3 linked regions of the Azoarcus sp. KH32C genome follow. The protein of the gene in region 1 interacts with the protein of each later gene in a pairwise test. Links are inferred from orthologs where the notes say so. Each region holds a gene or a part of one and is shown in the gene's direction. Other genes may lie near its edges.

Region 1 (9,599 bases):
GGTGGTCGAAGCGGCCAACCTCAATGCTCCGGGCCAAATCGTGATTGCCGGTGCCCGGGCTGCCGTCGAGCGCGCGATCGAAGCTGCGAAGGCGCGTGGTGCCAAGCGTGCGGTGATGCTGCCGGTGAGCGCGCCGTTCCACTGTGCGCTCATGCGGCCGGCCGCCGAGCGTCTTGCAGAGCGTCTGGCGGCAGTCGAGATTCGCCGTCCGGAAATCGCTGTTATCAATAATGTCGATGTCGCAGCATACGATGATCCCGACCGGATCCGCGACGCCTTGGTCCGACAGGCTTTTTCGCCGGTTCGCTGGATCGAGCTCGTGCAGGAACTCGCCCGGCGTGGCATGAGCCACATTCTCGAATGTGGCCCGGGTAAAGTGCTTGCGGGTATGACCAAGCGCATTGCCGGTGAAGTACAGGGTGGCTCGATTCACGATGCTGCCAGTCTGGAACAGTCGATTGCGGCGGTGAGGTAAGCAGGATGAGTTTTTCGCTGGAAGGGCAGGTTGCGCTGGTTACGGGCGCGTCGCGGGGTATCGGGCGCGCCATTGCGCTGGAACTCGGCAAGCTCGGGGCGACGGTCGTCGGCACGGCAACGTCCGAAGGCGGTGCAGCGGATATTGAGAAAGGCTTGCAAGAAGCGGGTATCAAGGGCGGCGGTCTGGCGCTGAACGTGACCGATGCTGCAGCCTGCGAAGCGCTCGTGGCGGAAGTCGAAAAGCGTTTCGGTGCTGTCGGCATCCTCGTCAATAATGCCGGCATCACTCGCGACAACCTCGCGATGCGCATGAAGGACGAAGAGTGGGATTCGGTGCTTGATACGAATCTCAAGGCCGTTTTCCGCATGTCCCGTCTCGTCATGCGCGGCATGATGAAGGCGCGGGGCGGACGCATCATTAACGTGACCTCGGTCGTCGGCAGTGCCGGGAACCCTGGGCAGGCCAACTATGCGGCAGCCAAGGCGGGTGTCGCCGGCATGAGCCGCGCGCTTGCGCGCGAACTCGGGAGCCGCAATATCACCGTCAATTGCGTCGCGCCCGGATTCATCGATACCGACATGACCCGGGCACTGCCTGAGTCCGCCCGGGACGCCTTGCTCGGCAATATCGCGCTTGGCCGACTGGGGCGCCCGGAAGAGGTTGCGGGTGCGGTGGCATTCCTTGCGTCGCCTGCCGCTGCCTACGTCACGGGGACCACTTTGCATGTGAACGGTGGCATGTACATGTCGTAATCGCCGGCTGCGATAGCGGTTGCCATCCTTTTTGGTAGAATACGCCGGCTTTTTTTATATCTGGATCATTTCAGGGAAGGAGTTAGTTCATGGATAACATCGAACAGCGCGTCAAGAAGATTGTCGCCGAGCAACTTGGTGTTAACGAGTCGGAAATCAAGACCGAGTCCTCGTTCGTCGACGATCTGGGCGCGGATTCGCTGGATACCGTGGAACTGGTCATGGCGCTCGAAGAAGAATTCGAGTGCGAAATTCCGGACGAAGAAGCCGAGAAAATCACCACGGTTCAGCAGGCGATTGACTACGTCAACGCCCATCTGAAGAAGTAATACCTGATCACCGGAGCGTACATTGACCCGTCGTAGAGTCGTCATTACCGGTCTGGGCATTATCTCCCCGGTCGGGAATACCGTTCCGGAGGCTTGGGACAATATTGTCAACGGCCGCTCCGGTATCGGTGAGATCACCCGCTTCGATGCCTCCAATTTCCCGGTCAAGATCGCCGGCGAGGTGAAAGGCTTCGATGTCGGTGCCTATCTCTCCCCCAAGGACGCCCGCCGGATGGATGTGTTCATCCATTACGGCCTGGCGGCAGGCATCCAGGCGTTCAAGGATGCTGGAATCGAGGTTAACGAAGGCAACGCCGAACGAATCGGCGTGAATATCGGTTCGGGCATCGGCGGTCTGCCGATGATCGAGTCGACTCACGACGATTACGTGAAGGGCGGGGCCAGGAAGATATCGCCCTTCTTCATCCCCGGTACGATCATCAATATGATCGCCGGTCACCTGTCGATCATGTTCGGTCTCAAGGGGCCGTGCCTGGCGATGGTCACCGCGTGTACCACTGCCACTCATTGCATCGGCGAGGCAGCACGGTTGATTCAGTATGGCGACGTGGACGTGATGGTCGCCGGAGGCGCCGAATCTACGGTCACTCCGCTTGCGATCGGTGGTTTCGCCTCGGCGCGCGCATTGTCGACCCGCAACGAAGATCCCGCGACTGCCAGCCGTCCCTGGGACAAGGGGCGCGACGGTTTCGTGCTTGGCGAAGGCGCCGGCGTTCTGGTCCTCGAAGAGTACGAGCATGCCAAGGCCCGCGGCGCAAAGATCTACGCGGAGGTCGTCGGTTACGGCATGAGTGCCGATGCTTACCACATGACCGCTCCATGCGAGGACGGTAGCGGCGCGGCACGTTGCATGACAAATGCGATGCGCGATGCCGGTATGTCCCTCGACGAAATTGATTACATCAACGCGCACGGCACGTCGACGCCGTTGGGCGACCTTGCCGAAACGACGGCGGTCAAGCGTTGTTTTGGTGATCGTGCGAAGTCGATCGCAGTGAATTCGACGAAGTCGATGACTGGCCACCTGCTCGGCGCCGCCGGCGGGATCGAGGCCGTTTTCACGACGCTCGCGCTTCACAACCAGATCGCTCCTCCGACGATCAACATCTTCGAGCAGGACGAGCAGTGCGATCTGGATTACGTCGCCAATAAGGCACGGCCGATGGAAATCCGCGCAGCGCTGTCGAACTCGTTCGGATTCGGCGGCACGAACGGCACGTTGGCATTCCGACGCGTTTGATGATGGGTCGGGAGCGCCGTCCCGTGCGCTTCCCGTACGAAATCCGGCTGAAGCCTTCCAGGCTGTCGGTCGGACTGAGCGCCGCGATTCACATGATCGCGGCGTTTGCATTTCTGCGGTCCTCGTTCCCTCCGTTTGCAGTGGTTGTCGTTGTCGTGATCGCAGCGTTGTCGCAGTGGTCCGTGATGGCGGCTGAACGCCGCAAGCAGGGCATGGCTCTGACTCTGCAGCCCGATGGCAGCCTGAATCTAATGATTCCTGACGGAGAACTTCATGTCCTGCCGCGGGCAACGAGTACCGATTTTGGCTGGGGATTGTGGCTGCACTGGGAAGGGAGTCGCCATGATGGTGCGCGCCGGCGGACCCTCCGGGGAGCCATGATGCTCGTGCCGGATGGCGTGGATGGTGATGCGTGGCGCGAGCTTCGAATCTGGTTCCGGCACGTGGCGAAACCCGCGCTTAATGCGAAGACGGATGTCGTGGAAGAGGGAGAGGAAAGAGGCTGAGCCAGAATGCCCGGGGCCTTCGCCGCGGGCTGTGCTGATCAGTCCTTACCCGGCCGCAAGACCGTATCCTTGGGATTGGGGAGCGTGTCGGGAAAGTCGCGTGAAAAATGAAGGCCGCGGCTTTCCTTGCGGCGCAATGCGCAGCGCACGATCAGGTCCGCAGTCACGACGAGATTGCGTAGTTCGATCAGGTCGTTGCTGACACGGAAGTTCGAATAGAACTCGTCAATCTCGCGGGCGAGGAGGCGAATGCGGTGCTGCGCGCGCTGTAGTCGCTTGGTCGTACGAACGATACCGACATAGTCCCACATGAAGCGGCGCAGTTCGGCCCAGTTGTGCGAGATCACCACCTCTTCGTCAGCATCCGTCACCCGGCTTTCATCCCAGCCAGGCAGCGACGGCAGCGATTGGCGCGGGCGGGCGAGAATGTCGCGGGCCGCGGCTTCGCCGAACACCAGACACTCCAGCAGCGAATTGCTCGCCAACCGGTTCGCTCCGTGGAGGCCCGTGCACGCCGACTCGCCGACAGAGTACAGGTCGCCGACGTCGGTTCGTGCCGCCAGGTCGGTGACGATGCCGCCGCAGGTATAGTGAGCCGCCGGAACGACAGGGATGCCTTCACGGGTGATGTCGATACCGAGTTCGAGGCATCGTGCGTGAATATTCGGAAAATGGCTGCGCAGCCAATCGGCGGGCTTGTGGCTGATATCGAGAAACACGCAGTCGAGGCCATGTTTCTTCATTTCGAAGTCGATTGCCCGTGCCACCACGTCGCGCGGCGCCAACTCGGCGCGTTCGTCGTGGTCGGGCATGAAACGCGTTCCGTCGGGCAGCTTCAGCAGACCGCCTTCGCCTCGCACGGCTTCCGAAATCAGGAAGGACTTGGCTCGCGGGTGGTAGAGGCAGGTCGGGTGGAACTGGATGAATTCCATGTTTGCGACGCGGCAGCCCGCACGCCAGGCCATTGCAATCCCGTCGCCGGTCGCCACGTCCGGGTTCGTGGTGTACAAGTAGACCTTGCCGGCCCCTCCTGTCGCGAGCACCGTGCTGCGAGCGCCGATCGTGACGACCCGATCATTTGCGATGTCGAAGACGTATGCGCCAAGGCAGCCTTCAGTCGGAAGGCCGATCTTGCTTCCGAGAATCAGATCGACGGCAATGTGATTTTCGAGAATTTCAATGTTCGGATGCGAGCAGACCTGTTCGCTCAGCGTTTCCTGGACGGCGGCTCCCGTCGCGTCAGCGGCGTGGATGATCCGGCGATGCGAATGACCGCCCTCACGCGTGAGATGGTAGCCGATCGTGGATTCGTCTTCCCGGGTGAAAGGCACTCCTCTTCCGATCAGCCACTCGATCGCCTGTTTGCCATGCTCGACGACGAAGCGGGTCGCGTTGGCGTCGCACAGTCCCGCCCCGGCCGTGAAGGTGTCTTGAATGTGAGCGGCGATGCTGTCCGTGTTGTCGAGCACGGCCGCAATGCCGCCTTGCGCCCACGCGCTGGCACTGTCGGCCAGCGAGCGTTTGGTGACAATCCCGATTCGCAGATGATCCGCAAGTCTGAGGGCGAGTGACTGGCCAGCGGTGCCGCTGCCGATGATGAGTACGTCGTATTGTTTTGACAAGATCGCGAAAACCAAAGGACGGGCGCGCGGCAATATAGCACGTCTGGGCGCGTCTTCCGCAGATCGCGAACGGTCGTGTGGCGCACCGAGTGCAAGACCACACCAACGTATGAACTATTTGAAACGGTCCGTGTCTGTTGGATAACTCCGGCTTTGCCGTACTCATAGGGGGTCGCTATACTGGCGCGGATTTTGCCCAACGTAGGGAAACGGCCCGCTCATGAGCGATCGCGAGATAGATCAGCAACTTGTCGAACGCGTACAGCGCGGCGACAAGCAGGCGTTTGGCTTGCTGGTTGCGAAGTACCAGCGGAAGCTGCACAGACTGCTTTCGCGGCTGATCCGCGATTCCGCCGAAGTGGAGGATGTGGCCCAAGAGACGTTCATCAAGGCCTATCGGGCCTTGGGGTCGTTTCGGGGAGATAGCGCTTTTTACACTTGGCTTTATCGGATCGGAATCAACACGGCAAAAAACTATCTGGTGTCACAGGGCCGGCGTGCCCCGACGTCCACCGGTTTCGACTCTGAGGAGGCTGAAACCTTCGAGGAAGGCGATCAGTTGCGGGATATCAACACGCCCGAACGATTGCTGATGACGCAGCAGATAGCCGATACGGTGAACAAGGCGATGGAGGCGTTGCCGGAGGAGTTGCGGACCGCGATCATGCTCAGGGAGCTCGAAGGCCTGAGCTACGAGGAGATTGCTAGCATCATGGATTGTCCGATCGGGACGGTGCGTTCGCGGATCTTTCGGGCACGCGAAGCAATTGCTGAAAAGCTGAGGCCGCTGCTGGACACGGCTCCTGACAAACGTTGGTAGGTGGTATTCATGAAGGACAAACTGTCGGCATTTCTTGACGGCGAACTGGATGATCAGTGCGTACGTACAGTTCTCGAGGAGGTCCGGTGCGAGCCGATTCTGCGCAACGAGTGGGAGACGTATTGTCTGATAGGCGATGCGCTGCGCGGCGACGAATGCGTGGCGCATGACTTCGTTGATCGGGTGATGGCGGAAATCGATACGGCGCCGACATTGCTGGCGCCTGTCATGAAACGCGCGGAATCCGGCACATCCGGGGTCTGGCGTTCGCTGATGCCCTTGGCGGCTTCGGTGATGGGCGTTGCGGCGGTTGGCTGGGTGGCTCATGCACTGTATGCCGAGCCTACCGGCGTGAGTCACGTAGCTGAGGTTTCGCCGCGACTGCAGCTGGTCGAATCCCAGGTGTCAGGTGTGCGTCCTGTCTCGGTCACGTCTTCCGCGATCGATCCGCATCAAGAATACGTTTTTGCTCATCAATCGATGACCGGAGGCGGGCCGATCTCCGGAGCTATCCAACACGTCAGGTCGATATCCGAAGTCAGTCAGGACGGCGCCCGATGAAGTGGCTTCTCGTCGTGCTGGGGTTCTGCTTCACGCTTGTTGAACCGCAGGCGATGGCGCAGACCCCGGGAGATGCGCTCTCCTGGCTCGGGCGCATGGCCGCCGCCGGCCAGCGCCTCAATTACTCGGGCACTTTTATCTACCAATCCGGCAAGAGCTTCGAGACTTCGCGCGTGGTCCATATGATGGATGCGGCCGGTGAGCATGAACGCCTCGAGGTGCTCGACGGAAGTCCGCGGGAGGTGGTCAGGAGCAGCAGCGAGGTTCGCTGCATATTGCCTGACCAGCGGACAGTGATTATCGACCGAGCGGGGGGGCGGCGGGCTTTCCCTGCGCGGCTGCCGTCGTCCTTCGCGGGGATTGCCGAGAATTACCGGATCCGGAAAGGGGAGGTCGGGCGAATTGCGGGAATGGAGGCGCAGCAGATCATCCTGGAGCCGAAGGACGAATATCGATTCGGCTACCAGTTGTGGGCCGAAATGCAGTCAGGGCTTCTACTGAAGTCGCGTACGCTGGACGATCGTGGCGAGATTATCGAACAGTTCGCATTCAGCGACGTGAAGATCGGCGGCGACATCGCGATGGAGGCCGTGCGGCCCCGTCTCGCGCGCGACGGGGACTGGAAGGTTGTCCATGCGAATGGTGTCGAGATTCGTCGCGAGGACAGCGGGTGGGGCGTGCAGGCACCGATCGCCGGCTTCTCGTTGATGTCGATAGTGCGCAGGCCCCTGGGGCGTGATCATGGCGACGCCCTGCATCTCGTCTATAGCGACGGTCTTGCAGCGATCTCGGTTTTTATCGAGCCCGCCAACCAGGCGAGTGGACGATTGGCGGCGGGCCAGTTGTCGAGCGGCGCTATCAACATTTACAAGCGGATGGTCGGTCCTCATCTAGTCACCGCTCTCGGCGAGGTTCCCTTGCGAACCGTCCAGCGGCTCGCCGACGCGATGGAACCCGTAGCGCGATGATTCAGATCGCCGCCGTGGTCGAATGTGTCGACGGAGACGATGCTTGGGTGAGGGTGCGCAATCGAACGGGTGGCTGCGGTCGCTGCGATGAACCAGGGGGATGTCGATCGTCGGGACTGGTCTATCCTTTTAAAGCGAGAACTGATCTGTTTCGGATGCGCAATGGAGTGGGAGCCAAGGTCGGAGAAACGGTCAATCTCCGGGTGGATGCGCGCGCGCCCTTGCGCGGCGCCCTGTTGGGATATGGCGTTGCGGTGGTGTTTCTACTTGTCGGTGCGGCCCTTGGAACCTTGTTCTCCCCCGCGGGGAGTGAAGATCTCAGCGCACTGATTGGGGCGATGACCGGATTGGTGTCGGCATTCGGGCTGAGTCGCTGGCTGATGCAGCGGCCGGATGTGTGGGGGGGGCTCGGTGTCGAGATGACGACGGCGAGTGAATGCGCAGAAGAGCAGCGGAGCAGGTTCGGATGATGGTTTTTGGTTGGGTTCGGCGAGTGTTCTTGGTCTCGCTGTTGGCTCTGGTGCCCGTCGCGCACGGCGCGGGTGGTGCCGCGGTACTACCCGATTTTACTCAGCTCGTGCAGCGGCACGGGGCGGCGGTGGTGAATATCAGTGCGGCACAGTCCGGGAAGTCGGGGGCGCAAACGTTTCCGGGATTGGATCATGACGATCCGATGTTCGACTTCTTTCGTCGGTTTATCCCCAAGAAGCCCGGTCATCCTCGATCCGACCCTGACAATCGCTCCCTTGGCTCCGGCTTCATTGTCAGCGGGGACGGCTATATTCTGACGAACGCCCATGTCGTCGAGGATGCGGACGAGATTCTTGTGCGCTTGGTGGATAAGCGCGAGTTCAGGGCGCGCGTTATCGGCGCCGACGCGCGGAGTGACGTCGCCTTGATCAAGATCGAAGCGAGCGACCTGCCGCGACTGACTATCGGCGATCCCGCCAAGTTGCAGGTCGGCGAATGGGTTGTCGCGATCGGGTCGCCTTTCGGCTTCGACCATTCCGTCACGGCGGGCATCGTCAGTGCAAAGGGGCGTAGCCTTCCCGATGAAAATTTCGTCTCGTTCATCCAGACTGATGTAGCCATCAATCCCGGAAATTCCGGCGGTCCGCTTTTCAATCTGAAGGGCGAGGTGGTCGGGATCAATTCCCAGATATTCAGTCAGACGGGCGGCTTCATGGGGCTGTCGTTTGCGATTCCGATCGATCTTGCCATGGATGTGCAGGCGCAGTTGCGGGCTTCCGGCCGGGTTCAGCGGGGCAGGATCGGTATCGCGATTCAGGAAGTGACACGTTCGCTTGCTGACAGCTTCAGCCTGCCGCGCCCGGAGGGCGCGCTGGTCAGTGCGGTCGAGCAGAATGGACCGGCAGCGAAGGCCGGTATCGAGCAGGGCGATGTGATCGTCCGTTTCGGCGGCAAGGCGGTCGAGAATTCCAGTGACTTGCCGAGAATCGTGTCCGCGAGCCGTCCCGGTGCATCGGCAATGCTGAGCCTTTATCGTGGAGGCTCCTTGCGTGAGATGCAGGTTGTCGTCGGCGAGTGGCAGGATGATGCGGCGCGGCGCGCGCGACGTGCCGAGCGGGCTTCGCCGGCCCCGAACAAGCTCGGACTTGCCCTGGCTGTCCCGAATGCGACCCAACGTCGCGAGCGTAACGCCGATCATGGTCTGTTGGTCGAGCGAGTCCAGGGCGCGGCGGCGCGTGCCGATCTCCAGGTCGGCGATCTGATCCTTGCGATGGTGGTCGGTGGGCGGCAGATTCCGCTGAAGACGCTCGAAACGTACAACCGGCAGGTGTCCGATCTGAAGGATGGCCAGACTGTGACCTTGCTGGTGCAGCGTAGCGAAGGGGCAAGCTATGTTAGTTTGCGGGCGGGCGAATGACTGTCGTTCGCGAATTCACGGTGATGAGCCGCGAGTGGTGTCATCTTTGTCATGATCTAGTGGATAAGCTGAAACCGCTCGCCGCAGAGCTGGGGTGGTCGGTGCGGACTCTGGACGTCGATGCCGATCCGGAGCTGGAGGCTCGCTGGGACGAGTTGGTGCCGGTAGTGGTGGCAGGCGACAAGGTTCTTTGTCATTACCACCTGGACGAAGCGGCCATTCGTGCCTATTGCCGCGGATTTCCGCTAGAATCCGCCGCTTAGCTGATTCAATCGATCCATTCAAGGTGCCGTATGGCACCTTTCTTTTGTTGTCGCATGCAACATATTCGAAATTTCTCCATCATTGCCCACATCGATCATGGCAAGTCCACCTTGGCGGACCGGCTGATCCAGTATTGTGGGGGCCTGTCCG
Region 2 (9,561 bases), 1.5 Mb from region 1 along the record:
CGCGAGCATCAGCGGCGGCCACACCTGAACGCCGGCGATGCCCACCGCGAGGCCCAGCAGCGTCGCGAGCACCGACGGGACCTTCCACACCGTCCAGAGCTTGATGCGATGGTCGAGCAGCCACGCGCCGAACGAGAAATGCAGCAGGTTCGACACCATGAACATCACGACCGCCGGCGCCAGCGCGGCATCGCCGAAGGCGAGCACCGACAGCGGCAGGCCGAGGTTGCCGCAATTGTTGAACATCATCGGCGGCACGAAAGTCTTCGGCGCGACGCCCGCCTGACGCGCGAGCAACCAGCCGACGAGACCGGAACCGACCACGACGATCAGCGTTGCCACGCCCAGCGCACCGAAATCCGCAATCCGAAATTCCTTGTTGGCGAGGGCCGCGAACACCAGTGCCGGCACGAACACGTCCATGTTGAGCTTGTTCGCGTGCGACAGATCCGGCCGCATGCGCTTTCCGACGAAATAGCCGAGCGCGGTCAGCGAAAACAGCGGGAACAGGATCGATACGATACGCAGCAGCATGTGCCAGAGGTCTAGTGAGAACAGCGCCAAAAAAAAGAAGGGCCCGCGGACGGGCCCTTCGTCATCCTCGATGAAGCGATCAGAACTTCAAGCCCAGCACGACCTCATGCACGTCCAGGCCGTCGTTCGGCTTCGCGATATCGGCATTCGAGTAATGCGAAAAACGCCAGCCGGCGCTGAATCGCCGTCCGAATTCGAGGCCGAGGCCGAGGCGTTCGGTAAACTGAAAATTCGTCGACAACTCCTTCGGACCGAGCCTTGTGCGACTCAGCAAGGCGCCGCCGAGGCCGATTTCGGCATAGGGACGAAGTCCAGCCTCCCCGTAGGTCATGCGCAAGAGCCCCAGCCCGCCAGCCTCGTTGAGCGCGTCCGGCCCATTGCCGCCCTCGTGGCGGAAATGTGTCAGCTCGAACTCGGGGTGAAGGGCCGCGTGCCAGCCCCCCCAGTCGCGCTCCCACATCGGGCTGAGACGCAAATTCGCACCGAAGCGCTCGTAGCCGTTGTGCTTTCCGCCCATCACCCCTACCGTCAGGCCGTCTGCGAAGGCCGGACCCGCAGCCACCAGCGCCGCCACCGCCAGAGTTGTCCAGAGCTTCATAGTCACCTCACAGGACGTAGCGCGCGAGATCCTCCCGCTGCGCGAACATTTCGAGCCTCGCATCGACATACGCGGCGTCCACAGCGACCTTCTCGAGTCCGCTCTTGCCTGCGTCAAAAGACACTTCCTCGAGTAGTCTTTCCATCACGGTGTATAAGCGCCGCGCGCCGATATTCTCGGTCTTTTCGTTCACCTGGAAGGCAATTTCAGCGATCCGCCGGATGCCGTCCGTGCCAAATTCCACATTCACCCCGTCGGTCGCGAGCAAAGCCTGGTACTGGCGCGTCAGGCACGCATCGGTCTGGGTCAGGATGCGCTCGAAATCCTCGACCGACAGGCTCTCCAGTTCAACTCGGATCGGGAAACGGCCCTGCAGCTCCGGAATCAGGTCGCTCGGCTTCGACAGGTGGAAGGCCCCGCTCGCGATGAACAGGACGTGGTCCGTGCGGATCATGCCGTACTTGGTCGATACCGTCGTACCTTCGACCAGCGGCAGCAGGTCGCGTTGTACGCCCTGACGCGACACATCGGCGCCATGCATGTCGGAGCGCGCCGCGATCTTGTCGATCTCGTCGAGGAACACAATGCCGTTCTGCTCGACGGCGGTGATCGCCTCGGCCTTCACCTCCTCGTCGTTGATCAGGCGCGCGGCCTCCTCGTCGGCCATCGCCTTCAGCGCGTCGCTAATCTTCATCTTGCGCAGCTTCTTCTTGCCGCCGCCGAGATTCTGGAACATGCCCTGGATCTGCTGCGTCAGCTCCTCCATGCCGGGCGGCGCGAAGATCTCGGCCGTCATGGCGTGAGTGGCGACCTCGATCTCGATTTCCTTGTCGTTCAGTTCGCCTTCGCGCAGCTTCTTGCGGAATTTCTGGCGCGTCGCCGAATCCTGCGGCTCGGGCTCCGTGAGGCCAACGGGGCGCGCCGGCGGCAGCAGCGCGTCGAGCACGCGATCCTCGGCCGCATCCATCGCGCGGTCGCGCACCCGCTTCATCGCCCGCTCGCGTCCATCCTTGATCGCGATTTCCGCGAGATCGCGGATGATCGTTTCGACGTCGCGGCCAACGTAGCCGACCTCGGTGAACTTGGTCGCTTCGATCTTGATGAAAGGTGCGTTGGCCAGCCGCGCCAGACGCCGCGCGATCTCGGTCTTGCCGACGCCGGTCGGTCCGATCATCAGGATGTTCTTCGGCGTGATCTCGCTGCGCAACGGCTCCTCGACCTGCGCCCGGCGCCAGCGGTTGCGCAAGGCAATCGCGACGGCTTTCTTTGCCTTGCCCTGGCCGACGATATGTTTGTCGAGTTCGGAGACAATCTCCGGGGGGGTCATCTGCGTCATCCCTCAAGCACCTCGATCACGTGACTCTGGTTCGTATAGATGCACAGATCGCCGGCAATCTGCAGCGACTTGCGCACGATCTCCTCGGGCGGCAGGTCGGTATTCTCGAGCAAGGCGCGGGCTGCCGACTGCGCGTAGGCGCCGCCGCTGCCGATCGCGACGATCCCCTGCTCGGGCTCCAGCACGTCGCCGTTGCCGGTGATCACCAGCGAATTGTCGCGGTCGGCGACCGCCAGCATCGCCTCGAGACGACGCAGGATGCGATCGGTGCGCCAATCCTTCGCCAGTTCCACGGCGCTCCTCAGCAGGTTGCCCTGGTGCTTCTCGAGCTTTGCCTCGAAACGCTCGATCAGCGTAAAGGCGTCCGCGGTGCCGCCGGCGAATCCCGCCAGGATCTTGCCCTGGTAGATCGGGCGCACCTTTCGCGCAGTCGCCTTGATGACGATGTTGCCCAGCGTGACCTGACCGTCACCGCCCAGCGCGACGCGGTTGCCGCGCCGCACCGAAAGAATCGTTGTCCCGTGGTACTGTTCCATTGATCTGTCCTTGAGCCCGGCACGGCATCCGCGCCGCGCCCTCTGCGTTGCATGACTTCGCCCGAACGGGATGCAGCCCGCAGCCTCAGCCGCGCAGCATCACCACGGCGACCTGATCGACGCCCATGACCCGCAGCAGCGCCGCCACCATTGCATTGACATTACGCAGCACGATCTGCTTCCCCTGCGCCTGCAGCGTCGCGAGGATGTTGAACAGCGTGCCCGCGCTGACGAAATCGATGCGCCGCAGCTGCGCGCACTCGACCTCGAGCTGCTGCAGATTGGCGGCCTGAGCGGCAAGCTGGCGGATCTTCTCCACCGACGCGCTCGTCAGCTCGCCCTCCAGCACGAATTCCTTGGACGCGGCGGGCGCATCCAGATCCATCACCACTTCGTGGGTCACGATCGCACTCGTCGTCGCCTGCGCCTCGGCGCGCGGCTCCCATGACGGCGGCGACTCCTCGAAGGTAATCGCGTAATCGACCGCGAGATCCTCGAAGCGCTCCTGCTCTCCGAGGTGCTGCAGCAGCTCAAGCTGCAGCAACCACATGTCGCGCCCCTCGGCCTGGCCCGGACGGACCTGACCGGACAGCATTTCCGCGAGCGCACCGCAGTTGAGCAGCGACACCTTCACCCGCTCCGCGGCCAACTCGCGCAAGACTGCACGAAACTGCGAACATCCAGTGACGTCGACCGAGCGAAGCCGCCCCAGATCGATCCGGATCGATCCGCTCTTCTTCGCAATCACCCCAATCTGTTCGAACTGACTCGCCGCCTGTCCCGACAGCGCGCCAGCCAAGTTCACCAAAGGCGCCTGACGGGGGCGCGTCGCCTGGCCGGACTCGCTCGACAGATCGAGCCAGGGCGGCGGCGAGCGTTCGAAGCGCGTCGCGTAGTCGAGTACGCGCGTCTCGAAGCTCTGGCGCTGGCCGGTGAGCCGGTACAGATCGAGCAGCATCATCCACACCCCCTCGCCGGTGTGGCTCGCGTCGCCGTCGAGCACGCCGTTGAGCAGGGCCTCGGCCTCGACCGTACTGCCATTGGCATAGAGCACCGCCGCTTCCTCGTACGCCGCTCCGATCCCCGAACCGCCCCCGATTTCCTGCACTTCGACCTGCCCCGCGCAATGCGCGAGCACCCGCGTCGGGTCGCCGACCGAGAAATCGAGGGTCGACAACTCCGGCGGTTCCGGCGCCTGGGCGACCGGCTCCGGCGCGACATCCGGCACACGCGGAGCGGGCTTCTTGCCGAAGAATGGAAGAACCACGTTGCAACCTGTCCGAAGGAATTGACGAAAACTTTTGGGGTAGGGCGCCCAGCATAGCACTTTGGCCCGCTCTGCTGCTCGCTCCCGGGCGATGACCAGCTCCCGCTGCCCGCCATTCTGGGCAAATATGCTCCGAACGATCTAAAACGTTTTGCAAAACTATTGCAATGCGGCAAATGTAACGATCGCCATCGGCTCGGCTAGAATGCTGCGATGCACCCATTCCCTCCTGTCAGCACCGGCGGTGAAGCCCCGATGACGGCCTTCACCCTGCCGGTTCGCGTCTATTACGAAGACACCGACGCCGCGGGCGTCATCTACTACGCCAACTACCTGCGTTTTTGCGAGCGGGCGCGGACGGAATGGCTCCGCGCCGCGGGCTTCGAACAACAGTTGATGCTGGCCGAGCAGCGCCTGGCTTTCGTGGTTCGATCAATAAATGGCGAATACGTGTCACCCGGATTGCTCGATGATGCGTTACATGTCGTGTCGACGATCGAAACCCTCGGCGGCGCGAGTCTCGTGTTCGTGCAGAAGGTGATGCGCGGCGACGAGTTGCTGTTCCGCGGCCGCTTCGTCATCGCTTGTATCAATCTGGACAAGAAACGCCCCACTCCGATCCCCCCCGACATGCGGGAAAAACTTAAAGAACTCGTTCAAGCATGAATGTCTCCCACGATCTCTCGATCATCAGCCTAGTCAGCCAGGCGAGCCTCCTGGCGCAACTCGTCATGGCCCTGCTGGCCGCCCTGTCGGTAATGTCCTGGTACTGGATCTTCCGCAAGTCCTTCCAGATCCGCGGCGCGCGCAACAAGACGAACACCTTCGAACGCGACTTCTGGAGCGGAGGCGACCTCAACTCGCTGTACCAATCGGCCGCGGCCGCACGCCACGACACCGGCGGCATGGAACGCATCTTCGAAGCCGGCTACCGTGAATTCAGCAAGCTGCGGGTCAAGAGCCACGATCACGGCGCGATCATCGACGGCGCGCGCCGTGCGATGCGCGCGACCTACCAGCGCGAGGTCGACGACCTCGAAGCCCACCTCGCCTTCCTCGCCTCGGTCGGCTCGGTGTCGCCCTACATCGGTCTCTTCGGCACCGTGTGGGGGATCATGAACGCCTTCCGCGGCCTGTCCAACGTCAGCTCCGCGACCCTCGCCAACGTCGCACCGGGCATTGCCGAGGCGCTCGTCGCCACTGCGATCGGCCTCTTCGCCGCGATCCCCGCCGTCGTCGCCTACAACCGCTTCGCGCACGACATCGACCGCATCAGCATCCGCTTCGAGAGCTTCATGGAAGAGTTCTCGAACATCCTGCAACGCCAGTTGCGCTGAGCGGCGGAGAACTCGCATGCGCCAGCGTCGCCTGATGAACCAGATCAACGTCGTGCCCTACATCGACGTGATGCTGGTCCTGCTCGTGATCTTCATGGTCACGGCGCCGATGATCCAGACCGGGAGCGTCGACCTGCCCTCGGTGGCCGACGTCCCGCAACCGGCCGTCGAAGCGATGTACGTCGTCGTCGAGCACGACGGTAGCCTCGGCTTCCAGCAGAACGCGAGCGCCACCAAGCAGCCGATGAGCAACACGGAGCTGCTGCGGCGCCTGCGCGAAGCCATCGAACGCAATCCGCAGCAGCCCGTCGTGATCGCCGCCAGCAAGCGCGTCTCCTACGAAAAGGTCATGGACACGCTGAACGGTCTGCGCCAGGCCGGGATTCAGAAGGTCGGCCTGCAAACGAACGCCAGCAGCAGCCGATGAACGACACGCCCCTGCACATCGCGAAGCGCGAACAGCCCGGCAAATGGGCCTCGCTCGCGCTCACCCTCGGCGTGCACGTCGTGCTGATCGCCTTCCTGGTGTTCGGCATCCGTTGGCAGAGCAGCCCGCCGGCCGCGATGCAGGTCGACCTCGTTGGCGCGCCGGCGCCGGCCTCCGCCCCGACCGAGCCGCCGCCGCCCCCGCCGAAGCCGGAACCGAAGCCGGAACCCAAACCGGAGCCGCCGAAACCCCAGCCCAAACCCGAGCCGAAACCGGAACCGCCCAAGCCACAGCCCAAGCCGGAACCGAAGCCCGAGCCCAAGCCCGACATCGCGAACAAGGCCCAGAAACCCGAGCCGAAAAAGCCCGAACCGCCCAAACCGGAGCCGAAGAAGCCAGAGCCGCCGAAGCCGGAGCCCAAGCCCGAGCCGAAGAAACCGGAACCGCCGAAACCGGAGCCGAAGAAGCCGGAGCCCCCGAAGCCCGAGCCGAAGAAGACCGTCGAACCGCCCCGCGACGACTACATGGCGCAGCGCCTCGCGCAGGAAAGCGCACAGACCGCGGCACGCGCACAAGCCGAACGCATCATGCGGGACGACGCCGCGCGCGCCGCGAGCGCGAGCAGCAAGGCCTCCCGCGACGTGTACAGCAACGCCATCCGCACCAAGGTGCGCGGCAACCTGCTGCGTCCGCCCGGTCTCAGCGGCAACCCGGAAGCCGTGTTCGAGGTCGACCAGTTGCCGACCGGCGAAGTGTTGGCGATCCGGCTGAAGCGCTCCTCCGGCGTGCCGGCGCTCGACGACGCGATCGAACGCGCGATCCGGCGCTCCAGTCCGCTCCCCTTGCCCAAGGATGGGGAACTTTTTGAGCGTACTCTCGAACTCAAGTTCCGCCCGCTAGAAGATTGATCATGCAAATTCACGCCAGATTGGATCCTTACGGCACCAATTCGGCTCCGTTCGCTATAATTGCCGCTTGAAGGCCCATGTCCGCCATGAAAATGCTCCCTGCTCCCTTCCGCCCGCTGGTCGGTGCAGCGCTGGCAGCCCTGTCGCTGCTGGCCCATGCGCAACTGTCGATCGAAATCACCGGCGCGGGCGCGAGCCGCTTTCCGGTCGCAATCCCCGTCTTTGAAAATGAAGGCAGCCTGCCGCGCGCCGTCACCGACGTCGTGCGCGCCGACCTCGAACGCAGCGGCCTGTTCAGCCTGATCGACCTCGGCCTGACGCCGCTCCCCGTCACCGTCACGCCGGACCTCCCCGGCCTGCGCGGCCGCGGCGCCGATGCCGCCTTGGCCGGCAGCATCTACCCGCAAGGCGACGGCCGTTTCGAGGTGCGTTTCCGGCTGTTCGACACGCAGAAGCTCAACGAACTGGGCGGGCTGACGATGCGCATGGCCCCGGCACAGAACCGCGCCATCGGCCACAAGATCGCCGACTTCGTCTATGAGAAATTGACCGGCCAGCCCGGCTACTTCTCGACCCGCATCGCCTACGTCGTCAAGAGCGGCTCGCGCTACGAGCTGCAGATCGCCGACGCCGACGGCCAGAACTCCGCCACCGCGCTCGCCTCGCGCGAACCGATCATCTCGCCCGCCTGGGCGCCGGACGGCCAACGCCTCGCCTACGTTTCTTTCGAGTCGAAAAAGCCGGTCATCTACGTCCATACCCTCGCGACCGGTCAGCGCCAGGTCGTCGCCAACTTCAAGGGCTCGAACTCCGCGCCGACCTGGTCGCCCGACGGCCAGCGCCTCGCGGTCGTGCTGACCAAGGACGGCCAGTCGCAGCTCTACGTGCTCAATGCCGACGGATCGGGCGTGCGCCGCCTCGCCACCTCCAGCGGCATCGACACCGAACCCGCCTGGTCGCCCGACGGCGAGTGGATCTACTTCACCTCCGATCGCGGCGGCAGCCCGCAGATTTATCGCTCGCCGGCCAACGGCGGCAGTGCCCAGCGCGTAACCTTCGAAGGCAGCTACAACGTGACGCCGCGCCCCGCGGCCGACGGCTCGAGCCTCGCCTTCATTACCCGGAACAACGGACGCTTCCAGGTCGCCATCATGGACCTCGCCACGCGTCAGACCACGATCCTCACCGACTCGACGCGTGACGAGTCGCCCAGCTTCGCGCCCAACGGCCGCATGATCCTCTACGCCACGGAAAGCGGTGGCCGGGGGGTGCTCGCGGCAGTTTCGTCCGACGGCCGGGTGAAGCAGCGTCTGTCGGTGCAGGCCGCTGACGTCCGCGAGCCCGCCTGGGGCCCGCTACTCCGTTAACCCCCGCGCAACTGCACTGCCCTACGCATAAACAAAGGAAAGACCAATGAAGAAGCTTGTCGTGCCCGCCCTCATCTCCGCCCTCCTCGCTGCTTGCAGCAGCACCGGCACGTTCGACCAGCCCACGGGCGGCGCTGCCGTGGAAGATCGCACCGGCGGTGCTTCGTCGGGCGCCGGCGTCGCTACCGTCACCGCTCCGAGCGCTACCGGTTCGGGCATCGCGGCACTGACCGACCCGAAGAACATCCTCTCCAAGCGCAGCGTCATGTTCGACTTCGACAGCTACGTCGTGAAGGATGAGTTCCGTCCGCTGGTCGAAGCCCATGCCAAGTTCCTCGTCCAGAACCCGACGATGAAGATGCTGATCCAGGGCAACGCCGACGAGCGCGGCAGCCGCGAATACAACCTCGCCCTCGGCCAGAAGCGTGCCGATGCCGTGCGCAAGGCGCTGACCCTGCTCGGCGCGAAGGAAGCGCAGATCGAGTCCGTCAGCCTGGGCGAAGAGAAGCCGCGCTGCTCCGAAGCGACGGAAGCCTGCTACGCGCAGAACCGCCGCGGTGACATGCTCTACTCGGGCGAATTCTGATGAAACGCCTCCTGCCGCTCGCCGTCCTGCTTTCCGTCTCGTACGTCGCACCTGCGCACGCACTGTTCGACGACGATGAGGCACGGCGCCAGATCGTCAATCTGCGAACGGAAACCAACACCCGGCTCGATCGGATGGAGGCAAACAGCAGCCGCGGGCAGCTCGAACTGGCCAGCCAGAACGAGCAGCTCCGCACTGAAGTATCCAAGCTGCAGGGCCAGCTCGAGGTCCTGCTGCACGACATCGAATCCCTCAAGCAGCGCCAGCGCGATTTCTACGTCGATCTCGACAATCGCGTGCGCAAGCTCGAGACGGCGGCCGCTACCGCTGCAACCGCCGCGGCAGCCGCCACCCCGGCCGTGGATCCGGCCGCCGAATCGCGCGAATACGAAAGCAGCCTGAACCTCCTGAAGGAAGGGAAGTACAAGGAGGCCCAGGCGAGCTTCGACCACTTCATCAAGGCCTACCCGCGCAGCAGCTACCTGCCGAACGCCAACTTCTGGGCGGGCAACGCCGCGCTGCAGGCGAAGGACGTCGCGACCGCCAACAACTACTTCAAGACCATCCTGAACACTTGGCCGAACGACCCGATGGCGCCCGACGCGATGCTGGGCCTCGCGAATTGCCAGCAGGCCTTGGGCGAGGCGAAACCTGCGCAGGAAACC
Region 3 (9,517 bases), 500 kb from region 1 along the record:
CGCCCAGCCGAGCATGTCCAGGTGCCGCTCGTAGGAATACGGCTCGAAGTAGGCGTAATAGACGCTGTTCCGCTCTGGCGTGTGCTCGACGACTAGTTGCCCGTCCTCGTAGCTCGTCGCATGGACGCGGAACCACGTGCGACGATCGTAGGACGCCACGCAGCGGTAACCCGGCCAGCCGTCCGGGTAGGCAGCCTCCGCGGCGTTCTCGAAAACCATGCGCAAGGCCTGCCCTTCGGCACCCTGCACGCGAAAATGGAACCACTGGCGGAATTCGGCCGCGTTGTCCGCACGCAAACGCAGACGGATATCTTGCGGGTCGTCGAGGCTCAGCACCTCGATCGCGCCGGAATCGAAATTTTGGCTGATTCTCACGAGTAAGCCCTTTCGATCATCCTTACGTCAATCGGCACGGCGCCGGAACACCAGCGTCGCATCGTCCGAGGCTTCCGGCGCGAAGACGTAGCCCTCGCTGTCGAAGCCCTTGAGCCCTTCCGCGTCCTCAAGGCGATGCCGAATCGCGTACCGGCTCATCAGCCCGCGCGCACGCTTCGCATAGAAGCTGATGATCTTGTAGCGCCCGCCCTTCCAGTCCTCGAAGACGGGCGTAAGCACGCGCGCCGACAACTTCTGTACCTTCACCGACTTGAAGTACTCGTCGGACGCGAGATTCACGAGGATGCCCTCCCTTCCGGCTTCACGCTCTGCAGCGATCAACTCGTTCAGCTTCAGCGTCAGCGTGTCGCCCCAGAACGCATACAGGTTTGCCCCGCGTGGATTTGCGAGACGCGAGCCCATTTCGAGCCGGTAGGGCTGGATCAGGTCGAGCGGGCGAAGAACACCATAGAGCCCCGACAGGATCCTCAGGTGCGCCTGCGCCCAATCGAGGTCCGCCTGGGACAGCGTCTTCGCGTCCAGGCCTTCGTACACGTCTCCGTTGAAGGCGAGCGCCGCCTGCTTGGCGTTCGACGGATCGAAAGGCAGCGCCCAACTTTCGTACCGTGCGACATTGAGGGTTGCGAGCTGATCGGAAAGATCCATCAAGGCAGCGATGTCGGCAGGAGACTTCTGTCTCAACACAGCGATCAGCTCCGACGCCTGGGACAGGAAATCACACTGCGTGAAGGTCGAGGTGACGGAAGGCGTTTCGAAATCGAGGGCTTTTGCGGGGGAAATGACGAAGATCATTGGAGTCGTCTTTATTGTCGGTAGCATTACATGGTAGCAAAACACCTCAGCCACGAGACCCATCATGTTTGACACGGCGCGCCCATTTGCGCCACATTTGCCGACCGCACCACCGCAGGAAAGCCGATGTCCAGCCCCAATTTGCTCCAACGCTCGCTTGCCGCAGTCTGGCACCCGTGCACGCAGATGAAGCAACACGAGGCCCTGCCGCTGGTGGCGATCACGCGCGGCGAAGGGCCGTGGCTGTACGATGCGGAGGGGCGCCGCCTGCTCGACGGGATCAGCTCCTGGTGGGTCAATCTCTTTGGCCACTGCAATCCCCGTATCAACGCCGCACTGCGCGACCAACTCGAACGGCTCGAGCACGTGATGCTCGCCGGCTTCACGCACGAGCCGGTCGTCGCACTGTCCGAGCGTCTCGCGGCGCTGACCGGCCACCGCCTCGGACATGCCTTCTATGCCTCGGACGGCGCATCCGCGACCGAAATCGCGCTGAAGATGAGCGTCCACTACTGGCGCAATCTTGGACGCCCCGAGAAATCGCGCTTCGTGAGCCTCGCCGGCAGCTATCACGGCGAGACGGTCGGCGCGCTTGCGGTCACCGATGTCGCGATCTTCCGCGACGCCTACGCGCCCCTCGTCCGCAGTGGCAGCATCGTCCCGACGCCGGATGCCCGACTCGCCGGCCCCGGCGAATCCGCAGCCGACGTCGCCCGTCGCGCCGCGACACAGCTCGAAGCCCACCTCGCACGCCATCACCACGAAACTGCCGCCCTGATCGTCGAACCCCTGGTTCAGGGCGCCTCCGGCATGGTGATGTACGACGAGGAATACCTTCGCCTCGCCCGCAGCTTGTGCGACCGCTACGAAGTGCTGCTGATCGCCGACGAGATCGCCGTCGGCTGCGGCCGCACCGGCAGCTTCTTCGCGTGCGAACAGGCCGGCATCTGGCCGGATTTCATCTGCCTGTCGAAGGGCATCTCGGGCGGCTACCTGCCGCTGTCCCTCGTCCTGACCACGCAGACGATCTACGACGCCTTCTACGACGATGCGACGGTCCGCGGCTTCCTCCACTCGCACTCATACACCGGCAACCCGCTCGCCTGCCGCGCGGCGCTCGCGACCCTAGACATCTTCGAACAGGATGACGTCCTCAACGCCAATCGGCAGCGTTCGGCCGAGCTCGGCAAAACGCTGCAGGCGCGCTTCGGCGAGCATCCGGCAGTCCGGCACCTGCGCCAACGGGGCATGATCGCCGCGTTCGACGTCGACACGCCGAAGCCGGATTTCTCGCGCCGGTTCTTCAGCGCAGCGCTCGACCACGGCGTACTGCTGCGCCCCATCGGCAACACGGTCTACTTCATGCCGCCCTACGTCCTGGACGACGCGCTTATCGCGCATCTTGTCGACGGTGCCGGCGCTGCACTCGACGAGGTCCTCGCGTGAGCACCAGGCTGCTCGACGAACTGAAAACGAACCTGGCGGAGCTCGACGCACGCGCGCTGCGCCGCGTCCGCCGCAGCCTCGAATCGCCCTGCGGCCCCTACGCACGGGTCGACGGCCGCGACATGCTGGCGTTCTGCAGCAACGACTATCTCGGCCTCGCCGCGGATCCCGCGATTGCTCAGGCCTTGCAACGTGGCGTCGAACGCTGGGGCGCCGGCTCCGGCGCCTCCCACTTGGTCAGCGGCCACTACACCATTCACGACGAGCTCGAAGCTCGCCTTGCAGCCTTTGTCGGCTGCGAACGCGCCCTTTATTTTTCCACCGGTTTCATGGCGAACACGGGCGTCGTTCCCGCGCTCGTCGGGCGGGGCGACGCGATATTCGCCGACCGCCTCAATCACGCCTCCCTGGTCGACGGCGCGCTCCTGTCGCGCGCCGACCTGCATCGCTATCCCCACGCCGATCTCGCGGCCCTCGAACGCTCGCTCTCGGGCTCGACGGCCAAGCGCAAACTGATCGTCACCGATTCGGTGTTCAGCATGGATGGCGACGTCGCGCCCCTCGCCGACCTGCTCGAACTCGCGGAACGTCACGACGCTTGGCTGATGGTCGACGACGCTCACGGCTTCGGCGTACTCGGCCCACATGGGCGAGGCGCCCTCGCGGAGGCCGGCCTCGACTCCTGGCGTCTGATCTACATCGGCACGCTCGGGAAGGCCGCGGGGGTGTCAGGCGCCTTTGCGGCAGGCAACTCGGAGGTCGTCGAGTGGCTGATGCAGACCGCCCGCCCCTACATCTTCACCACCGGTGCGCCTCCCGCCCTCGCCGAGGGGCTGATGGCAAGCCTCGACCGCATCGAACGCGGCGACGATCTCCGCACGCAACTCGACACCCTGATCCGCGTCCTGCGCGACGAACTCCGCCTCGAACGCTGGCAGCTGATGAATTCGCGAACACCGATCCAACCGGTCGTGATCGGCGACAACGCCGAGGCCGTTGCCGTTGCCCGGGCTCTTTGGGACGAAGGGATCTGGGTTCCGGCCATTCGACCGCCGACGGTACCGAACGGCACAGCCCGCCTGCGCGTCTCCCTGAGTGCCGCCCACACCGTTGCCGACGTCGAGCGGCTCGCCGCCGCCCTGCGGCGCCTGGAGGCCGCAAGATGAGTTCGGCTCCGCTGGTGCTGCTGCACGGCTGGGGGCTGACGCCAGCCGTGTGGCGAAACTTCTTGCCCGCCCTGCCCTCCGGCCTCGACATCCGCACTCCGGCGCTTCCCGGTCATGGATGCGACGCAGCCCCCGATTCGCTCGACATCGCCGATTGGGCTGACGCGCTCGCACCGACGCTTCCCGACGGCGCAGTCGTCTGCGGCTGGTCCCTCGGCGGCATGATCGCGATGAACCTCGCTCGGCGTCGTCCTGAAAAAGTCTCCCGCCTCATCCTGATCGGGACTTCGCCGCGCTTCATCGCCGACCCGCAGCAGGATTGGCCGCACGGGCTGGCCGCAACCACCGTCAGGGAATTCATCGACAATTTCGAGGCTGCGCCCGAAGCGACGTTGAAGCGTTTCATTGCGCTGCAAACGCTCGGCGACGCGCATCGCCGCCCTGTTGGCAGTGCCCTCACCGAGGCACTGACGGGCATCGAAACAAACAGCCTGCCGCATCTTGCTCGCGGCCTCCGCTTGCTCGCCGCGTCCGATCAACGCGCCATCGCCTCCGGGATTCGCCAGCCCGTCACGCTCATCCACGGCGCGGCCGATGCCTTGATGCCCATCGGCGCGGCTCACTGGCTCGCAAACGCTTTTCCGTCGGCCCGCCTTACGGTACTCGACAGCTGCGGGCACGCGCCCTTCCTTTCCCGGCCCGACGTATGTGCCGAGCAACTCGCCGCTGCCTGCAATGCCTGAAGGTCGCGTCGACAAACACTCCGTACGCTCTGCCTTCAATCGCGCAGCGGCCAGTTACGACCGCGCCGCCGCCGTCCAGCGCGAGATTTGCCACCGTCTTGCCGCGTTCGCTCTGACCGGTCATCAAGGGGCGAAGCGGCAGCGCATCCTCGATGCCGGGTGTGGCACCGGCTATGGCCTGAACATCCTCCGCGATACCTTTCCCGACGCCTCCAGCATTGCTATCGACTTTGCTCCGGCGATGCTTGAGCAGCTCATGCACTCGGCGAACCCGGACGACAAACCGATATTGCCCGTGTGCGGCGACCTCGAAGCCTTGCCGCTCGCTTCCGGCAGCTTCGACCTCGTATGGTCCAGCCTCGCCTTGCAGTGGTGCGACCCCAATCGCAGCCTCGGCGAACTCGCGCGCGTTCTGAAGTTGGGCGGCATGGCCTGCATCGCCACCCTCGGGCCACGTACGCTGTGGGAGCTGCGCGAAGCCTTCGCCGCCATCGACCAGGCCGAACACGTGATCCGCTTCCATGAAGCCGATTTCTGGCTGGCCGCAGCCCGGGATCATGGCCTGCAACCCGTCGCCCACACGCGTGAAGACGCATTCGCCCTCGCCCCCGATCTCCGCCGACTGTTACGCGACATCAAGTCGATCGGCGCCCAGACGGTCGGCGAACATCGTCGCCGGCAGCCCCTCGGACGTGCGGCATGGAACAAGCTCGAGGCCCGCTACGAAGCCCACCGGCGCCCGGATGGCCTGCTGCCCGCCACCTACGACCTGATCCTGCTCACGCTGAAGAAGCCTTAACCATGACGAACCGTCAGGCCTGGTTCCTCACCGGAACCGACACCGAAATCGGCAAGACTTTCATCACCTGCGCGCTGCTCCACGCCGCACGTGCCGCCGGCCGCTCAGCCCTCGGCATGAAGCCCGTCGCGGCGGGTGCCGAAGACGTCGACGGCGTACTAATCAACGAGGATGCCGCACGTCTGCTCGCCGCCGGCAGCTTCGATCCGGGCCTGCAGTGGCTGAATCCTTACTGCCTCACCCAACCCGTCGCCCCGCACATCGCCGCCGCCGCCGAGGGCGTCTCCATCGATCCATCGCACATCCTCAAGGCTTTCCGCCTGCTGCAGACGCAGGCCGATGTTGTTATCGTCGAGGGCGTCGGCGGCTTCCGCGTGCCGCTCGACGACGACTACGACACGGCCGATCTTGCCGTCGATCTTGGCTTGCCGGTGATCCTCGTCGTCGGAATGCGGTTGGGCTGCATCAACCACGCGCTATTGACCGTCGAGGCGATTAAGGCACGCGGGCTGCGCCTCGCAGGCTGGATCGCAAACTGCATCACCCCCGACATGCCACGCCTCGACGAAAACATCGCGGCGCTCCAGCAGCGCATTTCGGCGCCACTACTGGGCGTCGTGCCTTATGTCCCGGGAAACGACCCGTCGCTCGCCGCACAGCGCCTGCAACTGCCAGAGGATTGAAAACAGATCAGCGCCGAGCCGCACGCCGCTGCCGCACCTGCTCGAATAGGCAGATCGCCGCTGCCGCGCCGACATTGAGCGATTCGACCGCTCCCGGCATCGGGATGATCACCATGCCCCGGGCCAAAGCGGCAACCTCCGGCGAAAGGCCTGCGCCTTCCGAACCGAACAACCACGCTACCGGTCCGCGAAGGTCGCAATCGTACAGATCCCGCGCCCCCTTGCCCAAGCCTGTCGCGAGAACCGCGCCCCGGTAGTCCTTCAGCGCAGCAACCGGATCGACGCCCTCATGGATGCGAAGACAGAAGTGGCCGCCCATTCCCGCGCGCAGCACCCGGGGCGACCACGCATGCGCACATCCGGGAGTCATCAATACATCCGGAATCCCCGCTGCGGCGGCCGTTCTCAGGATCGTCCCCAGATTGCCCGCATCCTGAATGGTGTCGAGTAGCAGCAAGGAGGCGTCGAACGCTGCGCCGTGGCCGGCCGCGTCGGGAAGATCGACGACCGCCATCAAGCCGGACGGCGCATCGACCGGACTCACGTGCGCAAACAGCGAATCGGTCAGATGCAGCACGGGCGTTCCCCCACACTGCTCAAGCAGACCGGAAATTTCATCACGCTCGAGGCCCTGATCGCTCACCACCAGCTCTCGCAGCGGGAAGCGCGCGTCCAACGCCGCCTGAACGAGATGCGGGCCGTCGAGAAGCGTTTGGCCGTGGCTTCGGCGATCGCGCGACGAGTGCGCCAAGCCGTGCAGGCGTTTGACTGTCGGATTGTCGCGGGATGTGATGTGCTTCAAGAGACGAGCCTCAGACGCCCAGCCCCAGCGTCGCGATCCCGATCGTGACGATTCCGATGGCAAGGTTGAAACCGACCCGCTGCCGAATACCGTTCATCGCGACGGCCGCGGCGGCCCAATCTTCCCGCGCCACCGCACTACGCAGCTGCGGCCACGGGCGGAACCAGATATACATGAAGACCGCGATCATCACCGTGCCGGTAAGAAGCATCACATGCCAGGCCGTCGGTGCGTGCCCGAAGCCCACACGCACCAGCATCGTCCCGCCGCTGATTCCGATTAGCGCGACGGAGCCCCATACCAGGCGGAAGAAACGCGACAACACGCCCACCCACAGCACCAGGCGCTGCGGCGGCGCGAGCGTCGACGCCGCCGGTCGCAGGCACGCATACGCGAAGAGCATCCCCCCGACCCACGTGACGACCCCGGCCAGATGCAGGAAGAGCAGCAAATGATGAATCGTCATAGCAGCGTCCCGGCGGGCCAAAGTTCCGGATTCGCGACCAGATCGCGTACCGGCGCGAAGCTACGACGGTAGCAGTCTGCCACCCCATGGAGACGCAGTGCGGCAAGATGTTCCGCTGTAGGGTAGCCCTTGTGGCGCGCGAATCCGTACGCCGGATAGATGACATCGAGTTCGACCATCTGCGCGTCCCGCACCGTCTTCGCAAGAATCGAAGCCGCGGCGATGGCGGGCACGGTTGCATCCCCCTTGACCACCGCTTCCGACGGAACATCCAGCACGGGACAGCGATTGCCATCGATTCGTACAAGGTCCGGGCGATGCGACAAGCCGGCCACGGCTCGTTGCATCGCAAGCATCGTCGCGTGCAGGATGTTGAGGCGGTCGATCTCGGCGACCGTCGCTTCCGCGACCGCCCACGCCAACGCCCGCTCACGTATCAACTCGGCCAAACGGTCGCGCGCACGCTCGGTAAGCTTCTTGGAATCGTTCAGACCCTCGATCGGCCGTGCCGGATCGAGAATCACCGCGGCTGCCACGACCGAGCCCGCCAAGGGGCCCCGCCCTGCCTCATCGACGCCGCAGATCAAGCCGGTTGGTGGGACGGCTTCCATTCGGAACTCCGGCTCAGGTAGGGAAGAATCGCCGCAGCCGCCTTCTCGGCAGTGTTCTGGCGCAGCGTCAGGTGCATCGCAGAGAACCGCTCTTCCAGCCTTCGACACCCCTCGGGGTCGACAAGCCACTTCTCGAGCGCATCCGAGAGCGCTTCCGGCGTCGCTGCGTCCTGCAGCAGTTCCGGGACCACGGTCTCGTTACACAGAACGTTAGGCAAGCCCACCCAAGGCAGATAGGCCATGCGTTTCATGAGTCGATACTGCCACTTCCCCATCCGGTAGCAGATCACCATCGGCCGCTTCAGCAATGCCGCCTCAAGGCTCGCCGTCCCGCTCGCGACCAGCACCACGTCCGCGGCCGTCATCGCCTCGACGGCATGACCGAAGAGCATCCGCACCGGCAACTCCTTGCCAGGGAAACCCTTCAAGGCCTCGACGAACAGTTCACGAGTCTCCCGCGTTGCCAGCGGCACGACGAACGACACGTCGGGGTGACGTTCATGCAGGATGCGCGCTGCCTGCAGATACACCGGAGCGAGATTTCGCACTTCCGATTGCCGGCTGCCGGGCAGCAGCGCGACGACACGCGATTCCGGCGGTATCCCCAGCATTTCGCGCGCCGCATCGCGATCCGGGTGCAAGGGGAACACATCCGCGAGCGGATGCCCGACGTAATCCACCGGCACCCCGGCACGTTCATAAAGCGCGGGTTCGAACGGAAACAGGCACAGCATGCGAGACACCGAGCGTGCAATCTTCCGGATACGTCCGCCCCGCCACGCCCAAATTGACGGGCTGACGAAATGGATCGCAGGGATCCCCGCCGACCGCACCTGGCCTTCGAGCCACAGGTTGAAGTCCGGCGCATCGACGCCGATGAACGCATCCGGCCGCTCACGGCGAATCTGCCGCAGCAGGCTGCGACGGATTCCCGACAGCTCGCGATAGCGCTTCAGCGCGTCCACATAGCCGTGAACGGCCAGCCGCTCGCAAGCCCACTCGGCATTGAAGCCCTCCGCCTGCATCTTGGGGCCCCCGATACCGAAGAACTCGATGTCGGGCACCCGTTGCTTCAAGGCGCGAATCAGGTGGCTGGCGAGCAGGTCTCCCGACGCCTCGCCCGCAACCATTGCAATCCGGATCGCCATCGATTCACGCGCGCACGGTCAACGAACGATCCCGCGTCCCGATGCCGAAATGAATTCGTTGAATGGCGTGACTTCCGATTGCTCCGCCGCGATTTCGGTCACTCGTGCACGCGCCTCGTCGAGGCTCAAACCCGACCGGTAAAGTGCCCGGTACGCGCGCTTGACCGCCGCGATCGCTTCCGCCGAGAACCCTCGCCGCCGCATGCCTTCGCTGTTGATGCCATGCGGTTTGGCAGGATTTCCGGCGACCGTCACGAACGGAGGCAGATCCTGCAGCAGCACCGTGCCGACGCCGCAGAAACTGTGCGCGCCAACCCGTACGAACTGGTGCACACCGGTGAATCCGCCCAGGATCGCCCAGTCGCCGACATGAACGTGGCCGGCGAGCGTCGCATTGTTCGCGAAGATCGTGTTGTTACCCACGTGGCAATCGTGCGCAAAATGCACGTACGCCATGATCCAGTT

The links.
Region 2: the proteins of acpP (region 1) and ybgC interact in binary tests that used the Escherichia coli proteins (3 or more experiments, as listed by UniProt). The link is inferred for Azoarcus sp. KH32C from one-to-one orthologs.
Region 3: the proteins of acpP (region 1) and AZKH_RS11850 interact in binary tests that used the Escherichia coli proteins (3 or more experiments, as listed by UniProt). The link is inferred for Azoarcus sp. KH32C from one-to-one orthologs.

The regions. Positions count from the first base shown.
Region 1 is NC_020516.1:3,200,401-3,209,999, reverse strand. Bases 1-2,939 are described here. They hold acpP (acyl carrier protein), read left to right. Parts: upstream 1-1,319; coding sequence 1,320-1,559; downstream 1,560-2,939. Other genes in these bases: AZKH_RS14080 (protein YgfX), read left to right, coding at 2,844-2,939; fabF (beta-ketoacyl-ACP synthase II), read left to right, coding at 1,582-2,820; fabG (3-oxoacyl-ACP reductase FabG), read left to right, coding at 481-1,230; fabD (ACP S-malonyltransferase), read left to right, coding at 1-475. Outside these bases: more of AZKH_RS14080, read left to right, coding at 2,940-3,326; nadB (L-aspartate oxidase), read right to left, coding at 3,365-4,948; RNA polymerase sigma factor RpoE, read left to right, coding at 5,169-5,768; AZKH_RS14065 (sigma-E factor negative regulatory protein), read left to right, coding at 5,778-6,329; AZKH_RS14060 (MucB/RseB C-terminal domain-containing protein), read left to right, coding at 6,326-7,297; AZKH_RS14055 (SoxR reducing system RseC family protein), read left to right, coding at 7,294-7,767; AZKH_RS14050 (Do family serine endopeptidase), read left to right, coding at 7,767-9,185; AZKH_RS14045 (glutaredoxin family protein), read left to right, coding at 9,182-9,448; lepA (translation elongation factor 4), read left to right, coding at 9,503-9,599. UniProt on the Escherichia coli protein: Carrier of the growing fatty acid chain in fatty acid biosynthesis.
Region 2 is NC_020516.1:4,739,014-4,748,574, forward strand. Bases 3,331-6,231 are described here. They hold ybgC (tol-pal system-associated acyl-CoA thioesterase), read left to right. Parts: upstream 3,331-4,526; coding sequence 4,527-4,937; downstream 4,938-6,231. Other genes in these bases: AZKH_RS21290 (lipid asymmetry maintenance protein MlaB), read right to left, coding at 3,331-4,271; tolQ (protein TolQ), read left to right, coding at 4,934-5,608; tolR (protein TolR), read left to right, coding at 5,625-6,035; AZKH_RS21310 (energy transducer TonB), read left to right, coding at 6,032-6,231. Outside these bases: AZKH_RS21270 (AEC family transporter), read right to left, coding at 1-534; AZKH_RS21275 (acyloxyacyl hydrolase), read right to left, coding at 614-1,132; ATP-dependent protease ATPase subunit HslU, read right to left, coding at 1,140-2,468; ATP-dependent protease subunit HslV, read right to left, coding at 2,465-3,004; more of AZKH_RS21290, read right to left, coding at 3,090-3,330; more of AZKH_RS21310, read left to right, coding at 6,232-6,943; Tol-Pal system beta propeller repeat protein TolB, read left to right, coding at 7,021-8,310; peptidoglycan-associated lipoprotein Pal, read left to right, coding at 8,357-8,896; tol-pal system protein YbgF, read left to right, coding at 8,896-9,561.
Region 3 is NC_020516.1:2,707,742-2,717,258, reverse strand. What follows is about bases 2,822-5,678. They hold AZKH_RS11850 (alpha/beta fold hydrolase), read left to right. Parts: upstream 2,822-3,814; coding sequence 3,815-4,543; downstream 4,544-5,678. Other genes in these bases: bioD (dethiobiotin synthase), read left to right, coding at 5,345-5,678; bioC (malonyl-ACP O-methyltransferase BioC), read left to right, coding at 4,536-5,342; bioF (8-amino-7-oxononanoate synthase), read left to right, coding at 2,822-3,800. Outside these bases: AZKH_RS11870 (M14-type cytosolic carboxypeptidase), read right to left, coding at 1-375; peroxide stress protein YaaA, read right to left, coding at 403-1,188; bioA (adenosylmethionine--8-amino-7-oxononanoate transaminase), read left to right, coding at 1,315-2,634; more of bioF, read left to right, coding at 2,631-2,821; more of bioD, read left to right, coding at 5,679-6,025; AZKH_RS11835 (RNA methyltransferase), read right to left, coding at 6,033-6,827; AZKH_RS11830 (CopD family protein), read right to left, coding at 6,838-7,293; rnhB (ribonuclease HII), read right to left, coding at 7,290-7,904; lpxB (lipid-A-disaccharide synthase), read right to left, coding at 7,877-9,052; lpxA (acyl-ACP--UDP-N-acetylglucosamine O-acyltransferase), read right to left, coding at 9,071-9,517. UniProt on the Escherichia coli protein: The physiological role of BioH is to remove the methyl group introduced by BioC when the pimeloyl moiety is complete. It allows to synthesize pimeloyl-ACP via the fatty acid synthetic pathway through the hydrolysis of the ester bonds of pimeloyl-ACP esters.